3 regions of the Pyramidobacter sp. YE332 genome follow, and region 3 is predicted to be linked to each of the others. Evidence: riboswitches for the same ligand, from Rfam matches in the RefSeq annotation. Region 3 holds a riboswitch; each other region holds the start of a gene.
What was found. A riboswitch is a leader RNA that binds a small molecule or an ion and turns the genes downstream of it on or off. The one in region 3 is predicted to bind cobalamin.

Region 1 (4,275 bases), 250 kb from region 3:
GGGGACAGAAAATCTTCGAACACGAGCAGAACAGCACCTACAACCTCTACGACACCATCAACCTCGCCAACTCCTACGGTTCGCTGGAAGCGCTCGTCGCCTCCGGCAAGGTCAAAGACGGCTTCGTCAAGGCCTGCGTCGAATGCGGCACAGCTCTGGTCATGGCCGGCACCATCCGCGACCGCCTGGCCCTGCCCGGCGCCTGCAACAACGTCTACGCCGCTCAGAACGCCATGCGCGTCCACGCCCGCAAGACCTCGACCATGATCATGATGTCAGCGATCCTTTACACCATCGCCACCGGCAACATGACCCCCTCGTACAACGAGTTCGACGGCGTCGTCCGTCCCGTCTACATGTATACCGTCGACGTGCAGGAATTCGCCGTCAACAAGCTGTCCGACCGCGGCACCGTCACGGCCGTCAGCATGGTCACCAACACGCAGGATTTCGTGCGCAACCTCGACCGCGCGCTGAACAGGCCTCAGGATTGATCCGCGGCGATAAAAACTGCCCCGCCTTTCTCGCTTGCCGAGAAAGGCGGGGCAGTTTTTATCGCCGCGGCGAATGATGAAAGAAATGGCTTTTGTATTCGGTATGGCTCCGTCTAAAAACGGGCGAGACGCTCCGCTTTCGGGACGATGACGATCCAGGCGCCGTCGTGGCACTGGCGCAGCAGCTCGATCATGTCCCGGCGTTCGAGCGAGAGGCAGCCGGCGGTGGTCCAGTGGCGGCGGGATTTGACGTGGACGAAGATGGCCGACCCTCGTCCCGGCACGGTGGGGTCGGAGTTGTAGCCGACGGCCATGGCGTAATCGTACTGATAGTAGTCGGCCAGGTGTTCGCCGTGGATTTTTTTCGCGCTCTCCACCCAGGTGTTGTAGATTTTCGGCTGGTTTACGTCGTCGGCCCAGTAGGAGGAGGGCGTCACTGGGCGCCATTTCATGGCCGTGCCGGGGTTGGGCTTGTTGCCGAAGGCGTGCAGGATCGGGAAGGCGCCGACGGGCGTCTTTTTGTCGCCCTCGCGCTTGTTTTCCGTCAGCCCCAGCTTGCCGTAGCCGCACGGCGCTTCCAGCGTCTTTTGCCAGGCGCCGGCATCGCTTTTCTTCCACAGGGTCAGGGTGCGGTCGACGACGAGGATGATCTCGCCGGTTTTCTGCGCCGTCCGCGTGGCCGCGAGCAGCTCGCGCAGATCGGCGCCCATGGCGGGCGCAGCCAACGCCGCGGCGGCGAAAAGCGCCGGGAAAATTTTTGCAAGAATACGTTTCATAACGAGCGACCTCCCCTTCGGAATGATCCCATTTGGTGAGCCAAGCATAGCACAAAAACGCCGCGCTGTCTGCGCGGGTCCCGCTTCAGTCCCGTCCTGCCTCAGGATTTGACAGGGGGCCTGGAGGCGCTTAAAATATGTGAAAATGGAACGTCGCCGGGCGTCGGAAGCAGGTGAAAATCCTGCGCGGCCCCGCCACTGTAACCCCTGACGAAGCGGTATCACGCTCACTGAAGGCTTTCGGCCTTTGGGAAGGGCGCCGCGGAGGACGATGGGGAGTCAGGATACGCGCCGGGCGACGCGAAGGAAGGCTTTTGCGCGGGCGAAATCTTTTCAGGGCAGCAGATATCACTGTCTCTAAAGGCACGGCCGCGGACCGTGTCTTTTTTTATGCCCGCGTTTTCTATAGAGGCGAGCCGGCGGGGGCCGGGTCACGTTTTTTTGCGCAGGAGGTTCACAGCATGAAAAAGATTCTTCGCAGCTTTTTTGCGGCAGCCGGTTTACTGGCCATAACCGCGGCGTCCTTCGCGGCGGAGACCGTTTATCCCGTAACCGTCGAGAACGGCGACCGCAAGATCGTCTTCGAAAAAGCGCCCGAGCGCGTCGTCACCAACGGCGACAGCAACATCATTGAACTGATGTTCGCCCTCGGCCTCGAAAGCCGCATGGCGGGCTACGCGGGATTCCCCGAGTACGGCGGTCAAGTCTCGCCGGAATACCGGGAGAAGCTCAAGGCGATCCCCGTTGCCGCGCCCGGCTACATCACGCTGGAAGCGCTGCTTGGCACCGATCCCGACTTTTTCCTGTCGGGTTACAACTACGGACTTGACATCCCCGGCAGCACGGCCGGCGGTGCCATCACGCCCGAAGAGCTGGAAAAGCACGGCGTCAAGAGCTACGCCATCACCGAGTCGCTGATCCACGTGATGAAAAAGCCCATCGTCAGCCTCGAGGACACCTACGCCGACCTGACCAAGCTGGGCGTGATCTTCGACGCGCAGGACAAGGCGCGGCAGGTGATCGACGGCATGAAAGCGCGCGCCGCGGCGGTGGAAGCCAAGCTGTCGCAGCTCGACTTGGCCAAGCCCTTGAACGTGTTCATCCATCCCACCTGGAGCGCCCCCGATCAGCCTCCCCGTTCCAACGGCGCTCAGGCCATGCCCAGCGCTCTGGTGACGATGGCGAAGGCGCGCAACATCTTTGCCGACGTCGACGGCAGCTGGATCAAGGTGACGTGGGAAGAGGTCGTCGCGCGCAATCCCGACGTGATCCTGCTGCTGGAAGCCGGTACGACGAACGGCGAGGAACGTAAAAAGCTGCTGCTCGAGAATCCCGCGCTGCAGGGCGTGAACGCCGTGAAGGATGGGCGCGTTTACATCATTCGCATCGAAGACGCCTATCCCGGCCCCCGCGCCATCCGCGGCCTGGAACTGATTTCCAAAGCCTTTTATCCCGAACTGTTCAAGTAGCTGAAAGAAGCTTTTCAGGAGGCCTGCCGTTGCGTCCGTAAGGCGTGCGCGCAGAAGGACGGACGGCGCTCCGTCGTGCGTTGAAAAAATGCAGGCCCTGTTCTCGTGGAACGATCCGCGGAGCAGGGCTTTTTTCGCAGCCTTTCGGGGCCGCGTCGCTTTGTCATCTTATTTGAATCGGAGGTCCTATGATGAGGAAATCGCTTCACGTCATTTTTGCGGCGCTGCTGAGCGCCGTTTTTTTCGCCGCAGCCGCAGGCGCGGCAGAAACGGTTTATCCCGTAACCGTCGAGAACGGCGACCGCAAGATCGTCTTTGAAAAAGCGCCCGAGCGCGTCGTCACCAACGGCGACAGCAATATCATCGAGCTGATGTTCGCGCTTGGTCTTGAAGACCGGCTCGTAGGTTATGCGGGATTCCCCGGCTCGAAACACCAGGTTTCCCCCGAATACCGCGAGAAGCTGGCGAAGATCCCCGTGGCCCAGGAAGGTTACATTGCGCTGGAAACTTTGCTCGGCGCCAATCCCGACTTTTTCCTGTCGGGCTACAACTACGGCCTCGATATCCCCGGCAGCACGGCCGGCAACGCCGTCACGCCCGAAGAGCTGGAAAAGCATGGCGTCAAGAGCTACGCCATCACGGAATCGCTGATCCGCGTGATGGACAAGCCGCCTGTGACGCTGGAAGATACCTATAACGACCTTCGCACCCTGGGCGTGATTTTCAACGTGCAGGATAAGGCCGAGGCGGTGATCGCCGGCATGAAAGCGAGAGTCGCGACCGTAGGGGAAAAACTTGACGGCGTGAGAGAAAGTCCGCGCGTGTTCATCTTCCGCAGCTTCGGAACGCCCAACGAAGACGTGCCTCGCTCCTGCGGCGGACAGGCCATGCCCAGCGCTCTGCTCCGCTTGGCGCATGCCGCCAACGTCTTCGACGACGTGGAAAGCAGCTGGATCAAGGTGACGTGGGAAGAAGTCGTCGCCCGCGATCCCGACGTGATCCTGATCCTCGAATACCGCGCCACGCCGGAAAACGAAAGCAAGGCCATGCTGCTCGACCATCCCGCGCTGCAGGGCGTCAAAGCCGTCCGCGACAAAAAACTGATCTACATGTCGGTGGACGAAGTCTATCCGGGTCCGCGAGCCGTTCGCGGACTGGAACTGATCGCTCGCGGGCTGTATCCCGCGATATTTTAAGTGAACCGGTTCTTTGTCAAACGAGATCTGGCGCCGCTGCTGATCCTCTTGACGATCCTGCTGTTTTTCAGCGTAACTCTGGGAGTATCGATGGGGACGGCGCCGCTGCCGTTCCGGCATGTGTGGGGCATCATCCTCCATCAGATGTTTCCGGACTGGCAATGGTTCGGGGCGGAATGGCCGCGCAACGAAGTCGGTATCGTCTGGATGATCCGTTTCCCGCGCGTGCTGCTCGGCGCTGTCGTCGGCGCGGGCCTTGCCACCGCGGGGGCGGTGATCCAGTCGCTGGTCCGCAATTCGCTGGCCGATCCCTATCTGCTGGGGATTTCTTCGGGCGCAT
Region 2 (4,275 bases), 920 kb from region 3:
CGGACCGAGTTGATCTCGATGGGATTGTGTGCGGCCGAACGCTTCAGGAACTCGAGCATGGCGGGCACGAGGAACAGCACGGTACAGCCGGCGTCGCGGATCGCCTCGAGCGTTTTCAGCGGCGGCATGAATGCGGGCACGGCGGCGACTTTCGCGCCGGCGTATTGGGGCAGCAGCATGGAGAGCGTCAGGCCGAAGGAGTGGAAGTTCGGCAGCGCCCAGATGATCGTGTCGCTCGGATAAATCGGGAAATGTTTGCAGATCGAGCGCACGTTGTCGACGAAATTTTCGTGGCTCAGCGGCACGGCCTTGGGCAGGCCGGTCGTGCCCGAGGTCGTGAAGAACACGGCCCAGTCGGACGTCGTCGTTTTGCGTTCCACGCCGCGGAATTTGTCAAGCGTGCCTGTCGTCGGCTCGATCTCCACGACGGGGTAGCGCAGCACGCCCGCTGCGGCTTTGGCGTCGCCGCGCGCGACCGCGATCGCGAACGGCTGCACGAGGTCGATGGTGGGCAGCAGATTGTCGGTGCCGGCGCGCATGTTCAGCGGGACCAGCGTGCCTTTCAGGGTCCAGACGGCAAGAGTCAACGTCAGCAGCGCCGGGCAGTTGGGCAGCAGCGTCATGAGCCGCTGCCCTTCTTTGAAACCGGCCGCCGTCAGCGCTTCGCGTTCCGCGGCGACGGCGTCCAGCAGCGCCTGCCCCTTCAGCCACTCCCCGTCCCACCAAAACACATCCGCGGCGGCGCGTTTTCTCAAACTCTCCAGCAGGAGATCTTCAAGACGTTCCATTTGTTTCCTCCTCAGATAAAGCGGCGGCAGAATCTCCGCGCCGGCCGGCTCATTTCTCAGCTTGGCGCGCCCTGGCAAGGACGCATTTCAAGAATTCTACACGATTCTCCTTTTCAAGGCAAACGGATGCTTTTATGTCTTCAGTCCGGCTCAGCACTGATACTTCATGGGCACGAACTGGGGCATTTCGCTGAAGCCGAGCTTCTCGTAAAAGGCTTGGGTGCCCGGAGCGCCGACCAGACCGATCCAGTCGATCCCGACGGCGCGGAGTTCCTTCACAAGCCGGGAAACGATCTTCTTCCCCCAGCCCTGACCGCGGTAATCGGTGCGCACCACGATGTCCTGAATGTAAGCGTCGCTGACGCCGTCGGAAAGGGCGCGTCCCATGCCGACCAGCTCGCCGCCGTCGAACAGCGCCACGAACCGGAAGGAATTGGCCACCATCGCGGGGATGACGTCTTCGCTCCAGCCCTCTTCCCACCAGCCGGCATCCATGTAAAGATCGACGACCGCCTCGGGGCGGAGCGATGTAACCACTTCAAGGCGCAGTGAATTTTCCAATTAAGAAGCACCTCCATGAGAAATGTAACGCGATATTTTCTTCGATCACCGGTTATATGGTAATTTTTCGCCGCCAAATTGGCAAGCGCCGATTGCAGAATTTTGTCGCCGCGTCCGCCCCCAAAAATTCGGCGGCGCGTTTCTTCGGCACGGAGCCGGGGCTTCGTCATTTTCCGCCGCGCAAAAAACGTTTTCATCTTCGTTATGTTTCATTGAAGCGGCTGCGACTCCGTGTTATAATGACGGCAATCGAACATGGAACTCCGTTTAAAGAGGAAGCCGGTGGAAATCCGGCGCGGCCCCGCCGCTGTAACTCGGACAAATCCGAAGCACGTCACTGATCGCGTTATTGGGAAGACTCGGACGAGGATGAAGAGAAGCCAGAATATTCTTTAAAGGGAGCTTGCAAAGGGGGAATGTTTGCGTGGGCGAACTCCTGTGCGGCTGACCAGTGACAGCCGCGGCGGAAGGACACGACGCAGGGTCGTGTCTTTTTTTGTCTCCCGAGGCCCGAGCTTCGGAAAAAAATTTCATGAAAGGTCGTCTGATGAATATGTCCTTTAAGTCCATGATTCTCGCCGTCACCCTCGTGGCCGTCGCTTTCTCCGGGATCGCCTGCGCCAAGGAAGCCAAAAAGGAAGAGAAACAGGCCATCCTGATCACCTCTTTCGGCACCTCCATGCCCAGCGCCCGCAAAGCGATCGACAATCTGGTCGTCGCCGCCAAAAAGGCGTTCCCCGGCGCCGAGGTGCGCTTGGCCTTTACCTCCAACATCATCCGCCGCAAGCTGGCCCGCGAAGGCAAGAAGAACGTTCCCCCACGCCCGTCATGGCTTTGGCGCAGCTGAACGACGAAGGGTTCGCTACGGTCGGCGTGATGCCGACGCACATCATCCCCGGCGCCGAATACGACGAGATCAAGAACGTTGTCGAAGCTTGGGGCGAACTGAAAGGCAAATACGGCATCAAGGATCTGCGCCTCGGCAAGACGTTCCTGTCCAGCGTCGAAGGCTGCGACGAGATGGCCGCGATCCTCGTGAAGAGATTCGAAAAACTCGCCGGCAAGGACACCGCCGTCGTGCTGATGGGACACGGCACGCCGCACCATATCGCCAACGCCATGTACAGCCAGCTTCAGGTCGCCCTAAACAAAGTCGCCGACGGCCGTTTCTTCATCGGCACCGTCGAGAACACGCCGCTGATCGAAGACGTCGTCGCCGCGCTGAAGAAAGCCGGCTACAAGAAGACGCTCGTCTCGCCGCTGATGATCGTGGCCGGCGACCACGCCAACAACGACATGGCCGACAAAGACGATCCGGAGTCCTGGTACAGCATCCTCAAGAAGGAAGGCTTCGCCGTCGAGACTTACATCAAGGGCCTTGGCGAGGACAAGAACGTTACCGCCGCCTTCGTGGAACACCTGAAGGAAATGATGAAGTAAACATGCCTCCGTCGCCTGTCGGAAATCTCGAGCGCTGGCGTTCGCAACTTCGTGCGCGATACTTCCGCCTCGGAGCGGCGCTCGGCGTTCTGCTCTTTCTGACGGCGCTGTGGCGAATCACGCAGGGAGAGTGGAATATTCCACTCTCCCGCGTCTTTGAACTGCTCTCGCCGTTTCTTCCCGCCGCCGAGAGCGAGACCGCCGAGGCGCTGGTGATCCGCGCCGTCCGCCTGCCGCGGTTCTTCGCGGCGGCGGGAGCCGGGGGGCTGCTCGCCGTCTCGGGTGTCGTCCTGCAGGGGCTTTTGGCCAATCCGTTGGCCGAACCTTACACGCTGGGCATCGCCGCGGGCGCGGCGTTCGGCGGCGCGGTGGGATTTTTCTTCGACCGCTTGGCGGTGACGCCGACGGCGTTCGCCGGCGCGCTCGGTTCGCTGGCGCTGGTCAATCTGATCGCGCGCAAAAACGGCGGCAGCGGCGCGTATCTGGTGCTGGCGGGCATCGTCGCCAACGCCGTGCTCTCGGCGGGGGTGACGCTTCTCAAGGCCGTCGCCGACGACAAGCTGGGAGCGATCGTGCTCTGGCTGATGGGCAGTTTTTCCGGCGCTTCGCCCGCGGCGGCGCGTCTGGTCTGGCTGGGCGCGGCGATCACGCTGGTCCCGGCCTGGCTTTACGGGCGACGGCTCGACGCCGTCTCGCTCGGCGAAGGGCAGGGGGAAATGCTCGGCGTCGACGAGAAAAAACTGCGGCGGCGTCTGCTCTGCGCCGCATCGCTGGGCACGGCCATGAGCGTGAGCAGTTTCGGCATCATCGGTTTCGTGGGGCTGGTGGCGCCGCATGTCCTGCGGCTCCTCATCGGGCCCTCGCACCGGCCGCTGCTGGTCTTCAGCTTCCTCGCCGGCGCTCTGCTGACGGCGCTGGCGGACGGAGCGGCCCAGCGTCTCGGGGAACTGCCCGTCGGCGTGATCACGGCGCTGATCGGCGGCCCTTTTTTCTGCTGGATTCTGGTGAAAAGAAAATGACCGCGCCGTCTCTTTCGTATTGTTTGCGCGATCTCAGCGCCGGCTACGGGGACCGCGAAGTCCTCAGAGGCGTTTCCGGCTCGGTCGAACCGGGGTTGGTGACGGCTCTGATCGGCCCCAACGGCAGCGGCAAAAGCACGCTGCTCAAAACGCTGGGCGGTTTTTTGCCCTATCGGGGCAGCCTCGCGCTCGGCGGGCGCGAGATCCGGCGCTGTCCTCGCCGCGAGCTCGGCCGCCTGCTCGGCGTCGTCGCCCAGCAGGCGGTCATGAAAGCGGCTTTCAGCGTCTACGACGTGATCGGTTTCGGCCGTCTGCCGTACCAGCGTCTGCTGGCTCGGCGCTCGCCCGCGGACGACCGTGCCATTCAGGCGGCAGCCGAGCGTCTGGAAATCGCGTCGCTGCTCTTCCGCCCCGTCACCGAACTGTCGGGCGGCGAGCGGCAGCGCGTGCTCCTCGCCATGGTACTG
Region 3 (4,275 bases):
TCGATCTGGCAGCAGGTCAGCGTGCCCATGTTGAGGAAGTCCATGTCGTGGATGTGGATGTCGCCCTCGTCGTGCGCCCTGGCGTGGGCGGGATGGATCACGTGCGTCTTGCAGAACTCGCGCGAGACGGCGCTGCCGTATTCCAGCATCGTGCCCATGGCCGTGTTGCCGTTGATGTTGGCGTTTTCGCGCTTCACGTCGGCGGTCTTGGCGTCGGCGAAGGTGATCTCCTCGATGGCCTTCATCAGGCGGGTGTGGGAGTCGCGCACGCGCGTGCGTTCGTTGCGGTAGGTGATGTAGGCCTCGCTGGTGCGGGCGTGCCCGTTTTCGATCAGCACCTTGACCACCATGTCCTGCACGTCCTCGACGCTGGGCGAGCCGGAGGCGTACTTTTCGTTGAGGCGGCGCACGACCTGCGACGTCAGCCCCTCGGCGATGCGGAAATCGGCGGCGGTTCCCTCTTTCTCCGCCACGGCGGAGGCGGCGAGAAAAATAGCGCGGGTGATGCGGTCTTCGTTGAAGGGCGCCAGACGGCCGTCCCTCTTCTTGATGGTCTCGATCACTTGAAAGGCCTCTCTTTCCAAGAGCGAAATGCGGCGCCCGCAGCGGGCGCGCGAAAAACGGGACGAAGCGGACAGGCTTGCCCGGGATTTTTCGCTGCCATCATACACCATAAAAACGATCTCGTAAAGACAAAAACGCTATATATATTGTAGATTTTAACATTAAGACCCTAGATATGGACATGAACGGCGGGACGCAACGTGCGAAACAGGCGGCTAACGGATCTCCGCCGTCTTTTTCTCAAGCGCTTCGTTGCGAAAGTAGAGCAACGTGTCGATCGAAACCATCGTCACGTTCACGACGTAAAGCGCGACCACGCTCCAGTGCGTGGCGCCGTCCAGCAGGCATTTGCCGATTCCGGCCAGATAGCCGACGATGATGACGACGAGAAAAAGCAGACTTTTGCCCCTGCTGCTGCGCGAGGTCCACGACTTGTAGATGGAGATGGGCCAGGCGGCGCCGAAGCAGATCAGCATGGTGATCTCGAGAAGCGATTTCAAAAACATGATTTCAGTCATTCCCTTTCTCTGATTCGTTTTCTTCGGGGCGATAATCCTGCGTCCAGCGCTGCGGATCTTCCGGCGCGAAGCCGTGACGGAAGCCGGGGCGCGCGAAGCTGCGCTCGACGAACGCTTGCAGCGCCGGGCGGAATTTGGGATGCGCGCAGTTTTCGATCAGCGCGCGGGCGCGCTCGTAGGCCGTGAGCCCGCGCAGATCGGCGCAGCCCTGTTCGGTGATGATCACGTGAGGGTCGTGTTCCGTGTGGTCCACGTGCGCCACATGCGGGACGATGCAGGAGATCGTTCCGTTCTTCGCCGTCGACGGCGTGGTGAACACCGAGAGCGCGGCGTTGCGCGCGAAGTCTCCCGAGCCGCCGAGGCCGTTGACGATCTGGCAGCCGCCGATGTGCGTGGAGTTGACGTTGCCCTCGAGGTCGACTTCCAGCGCCGTGTTCACGGCGATGACGCCGAGGCGGCGGATCACTTCCGGCGAGTTGCTGATCTCCACGGGGCGCAGGATGATCTTGTACTTGTACATTTCCAGACTTTTGTAAAAGGCGTCGATGCGCTCGGGCGAGATGGTCAGCGCCGTCCCCGAGGCGAACGAGACGCGTTCCGTCTCGATCAGGTCGAGCACGGAGTCCTGCAGTACTTCCGAATAGATGGAAAGGTTGCGGAATTTGGACTTCTGTAGCCCGCCCAGCACGGCGTTGGCCATGTTGCCGACGCCGGACTGGATCGGCGGCAGCTTGCGCGGCAGCCGGCCGCAGGCCACTTCGTTCTCGAGGAAAGCGACCAGGTAATCGGCCATGATCTGCGATCTCGCATCGGTCTGCGCCAGATGGCGCGTCGAGTCGGGGATGTCGGTGACGACCACGGCGGCGATCTTGTCGGGGCGGCAGCGGATGTAGGGCATGCCGACGCGGTTGTTGGGGCGCACGATCGGGATCGGTTCGGTCTCCTTCATGCGGCGCGGGCTGTACACGTCGTGCATGCCTTCCAGCTTGACGGGCTGGGCCGTGTTGACCTCGACGATCACCTTCTCGGCGTATTCCGCCAGCACGTTGGAACAGCCTACCGACGTGCTGGGGATGATGTTGCCCTCGTCGTCGATGCCGATCGCTTCGATGATGGCCACGTCGATTGTGCCGAAGTAGCCGTTTTTGATCCAGAAGGGCACCTGGCTGAGGTGCATGTCCACGTAGGCGAGGCGGTCGTCGTTGGCCAGCTCGCGCACGCTCTGGTTGGTCTGGTAGGGATAGCGCCGTTCGAGCACGCCGGCGCGCGCCAGCCGCCCGTCGAGCTCGTCGCCGACGGAAGCGCCGGTGATCAGCTTGATGCGGATCTTCTCGCCGCGTTCGGCCCGGCGGGCCAGCGCCATGGGAACGGCCTTGGGATACCCGGCCATGGTGAAGCCGCTCGTGCCGACGGTCATGCCGTCCTTGATCAGCTCGGCGGCCTGCGCCGCCGACATGGTCTTGCTCTCTGCCTCGCGATTGCTGATGCGGTTGTACACGTTTTTTCCTTCCTTTCGGCGCGGCGCCGTCCCATGCGAAAAAAAATTCTTCCGGCATCTCATGCCGAAAGAACGTCCGCTGCCGGGGCCTCGATCAGAAAGAAAGGTCTGAAGCAGCACACACGTTCCGTCGCTCGCGAAAACTTTTTTGTGCTCAGCGCGGCAAGTCTTCTGGCTCAAGCCCATGGAGCCTTCTCCGCCTTCCCATGAGCGCGAAGCTCACAGTGGCGCGTGGAGAAGCGGGGGCTTTTACAGCGGCGGGACCGCTCGGGATTCTCACCCGATTCCTTTTTGATCGAGGCGCAACGCCTCGAACCGTGCTGATTATTCGATTGGGTTTCTGAGACAGATTATAGCAGAAAAAATGGAAGCGGGAAAAAAGAACGTTTTCCCCGCTTCCATTTTTTTGTTCGGGAAAGAACGGTGTCTGATGAACGGCGGAGCGAGGATTACCGTCCGCCCTGGAACAGCTCGCGCTCCATCACGTCGATGATCTCTTGGGCGGCTTGCGTGGGCGGCAATTTGCCCGCGGTGACCTCCTCCTCGATGCGCGCCTTGGCGGCGGCGATGGCCTGGTTGGCGCCGATGAGGTTTTCCAGATGTTCTTGCGCCATGTCGTTGACCCATTTGAGCACTTGTTCTTTGCGCCGTTTTTCGAAGACGCCGTTGCCGCGCACGGTCCTGAAGAACTCCTCGACCACGCCCCACATCTCGGGGATTCCCTCGCCCGTCAGCGACGAACAGGTGTAGGCTCGGCTGACCCAGCCTTCCGTGGCGGGACGCAGGTAGTGGAGCATCATGTCGAAGTCGGCGCGCGCCGACAGCGCTTTGACTTTGTTGTCGCCGTCGGCCTTGTTGACGAGGATCGAGTCGGCGATCTCCATGATGCCCTTCTTGATGCCCTGCAGGTCGTCGCCCGCGCCGGTGAGCGCCACCATGAGGAAGTAATCCACCATGTTGCGCACGGTCGTTTCGCTCTGGCCGACGCCGACGGTCTCGACGAGGACCACGTCGTAGCCCGCGGCCTCGACGAGCAGCAGCGTCTCGCGGCTCTTGCGCGTGACGCCGCCGAGCGTGCCGCCCGAAGGGGAGGGACGCACGAAAGCGTTGGAGTGGCGCGACAGCTTTTCCATGCGCGTCTTGTCGCCGAGGACGCTGCCCTTGGTGACGGTGCTGCTGGGGTCGACGGCGAGCACGGCGACGCGGTGCCCGTGATCGCACAGCCACGAGCCGAGCGCTTCGATGAAGGTGCTTTTGCCGGCGCCGGGCACGCCGGTGATGCCGACGCGCATGGATCTGCCCGTGTGGGGCAGCAGCTTTTGGATCAGTTCCTGCGCCGTGGCGAAGTGTTTCGGAGCGTTGCTTTCGATCAGCGTGATGGCCCGCGACAGGATCGCGCGGTCGCCGTTCAGGATGCCCCGCGCGTATTCGTCGACGGAGAGATTGCGCCTCACGGGCTGGACGTTGGCGGCCGTGGGACCGCCGGTGTCGTCCACGCCCTTCGTCACGAAACAGGCGAATTCGCTGCCGGCGTTTTGCGGCTGCCAGTCGGGCTGGTACGTGTTGTTTTCGATGCTCATCGGTTTTTTCTCCTTTTCGGGGGAGGAGGCTTCTACTTCGCGGCTCCCTCCTGGGCGGCAAGACGCTTGTTCAGCACCTGCAGCATCTCGCGGGCGGCGGCGGGGATGACCGTAC

Region 1: linked by a shared signal. The riboswitch ahead of RAH42_RS00600 (ABC transporter substrate-binding protein) and the one ahead of RAH42_RS01770 (succinate CoA transferase) in region 3 are both predicted to bind cobalamin.
Region 2: linked by a shared signal. The riboswitch ahead of RAH42_RS10490 (sirohydrochlorin cobaltochelatase) and the one ahead of RAH42_RS01770 (succinate CoA transferase) in region 3 are both predicted to bind cobalamin.

What each region holds. Positions count from the first base shown of each region.
Region 1 is NZ_CP133038.1:118,051-122,325, reverse strand. Features, by position in the region: gene RAH42_RS00610 (hypothetical protein) at 1-494, shown strand, start outside; gene RAH42_RS00605 (L,D-transpeptidase family protein) at 608-1,270, opposite strand; cobalamin riboswitch at 1,375-1,581, shown strand; gene RAH42_RS00600 (ABC transporter substrate-binding protein) at 1,732-2,739, shown strand; gene RAH42_RS00595 (ABC transporter substrate-binding protein) at 2,931-3,935, shown strand; gene RAH42_RS00590 (iron ABC transporter permease) at 3,936-4,275, shown strand, end outside.
Region 2 is NZ_CP133038.1:2,221,549-2,225,823, reverse strand. Features, by position in the region: gene RAH42_RS10500 (AMP-binding protein) at 1-788, opposite strand, end outside; gene RAH42_RS10495 (GNAT family N-acetyltransferase) at 939-1,349, opposite strand; cobalamin riboswitch at 1,570-1,761, shown strand; gene RAH42_RS10490 (sirohydrochlorin cobaltochelatase) at 1,897-2,196, shown strand; gene RAH42_RS10485 (sirohydrochlorin cobaltochelatase) at 2,178-2,789, shown strand; gene RAH42_RS10480 (iron ABC transporter permease) at 2,792-3,808, shown strand; gene RAH42_RS10475 (ABC transporter ATP-binding protein) at 3,832-4,275, shown strand, end outside.
Region 3 is NZ_CP133038.1:369,070-373,344, forward strand. Features, by position in the region: gene RAH42_RS01760 (anaerobic ribonucleoside triphosphate reductase) at 1-563, opposite strand, end outside; gene RAH42_RS01765 (hypothetical protein) at 780-1,082, opposite strand; gene RAH42_RS01770 (succinate CoA transferase) at 1,075-2,580, opposite strand; cobalamin riboswitch at 2,724-2,915, opposite strand; gene meaB (methylmalonyl Co-A mutase-associated GTPase MeaB) at 3,030-4,160, opposite strand; gene scpA (methylmalonyl-CoA mutase) at 4,193-4,275, opposite strand, start outside.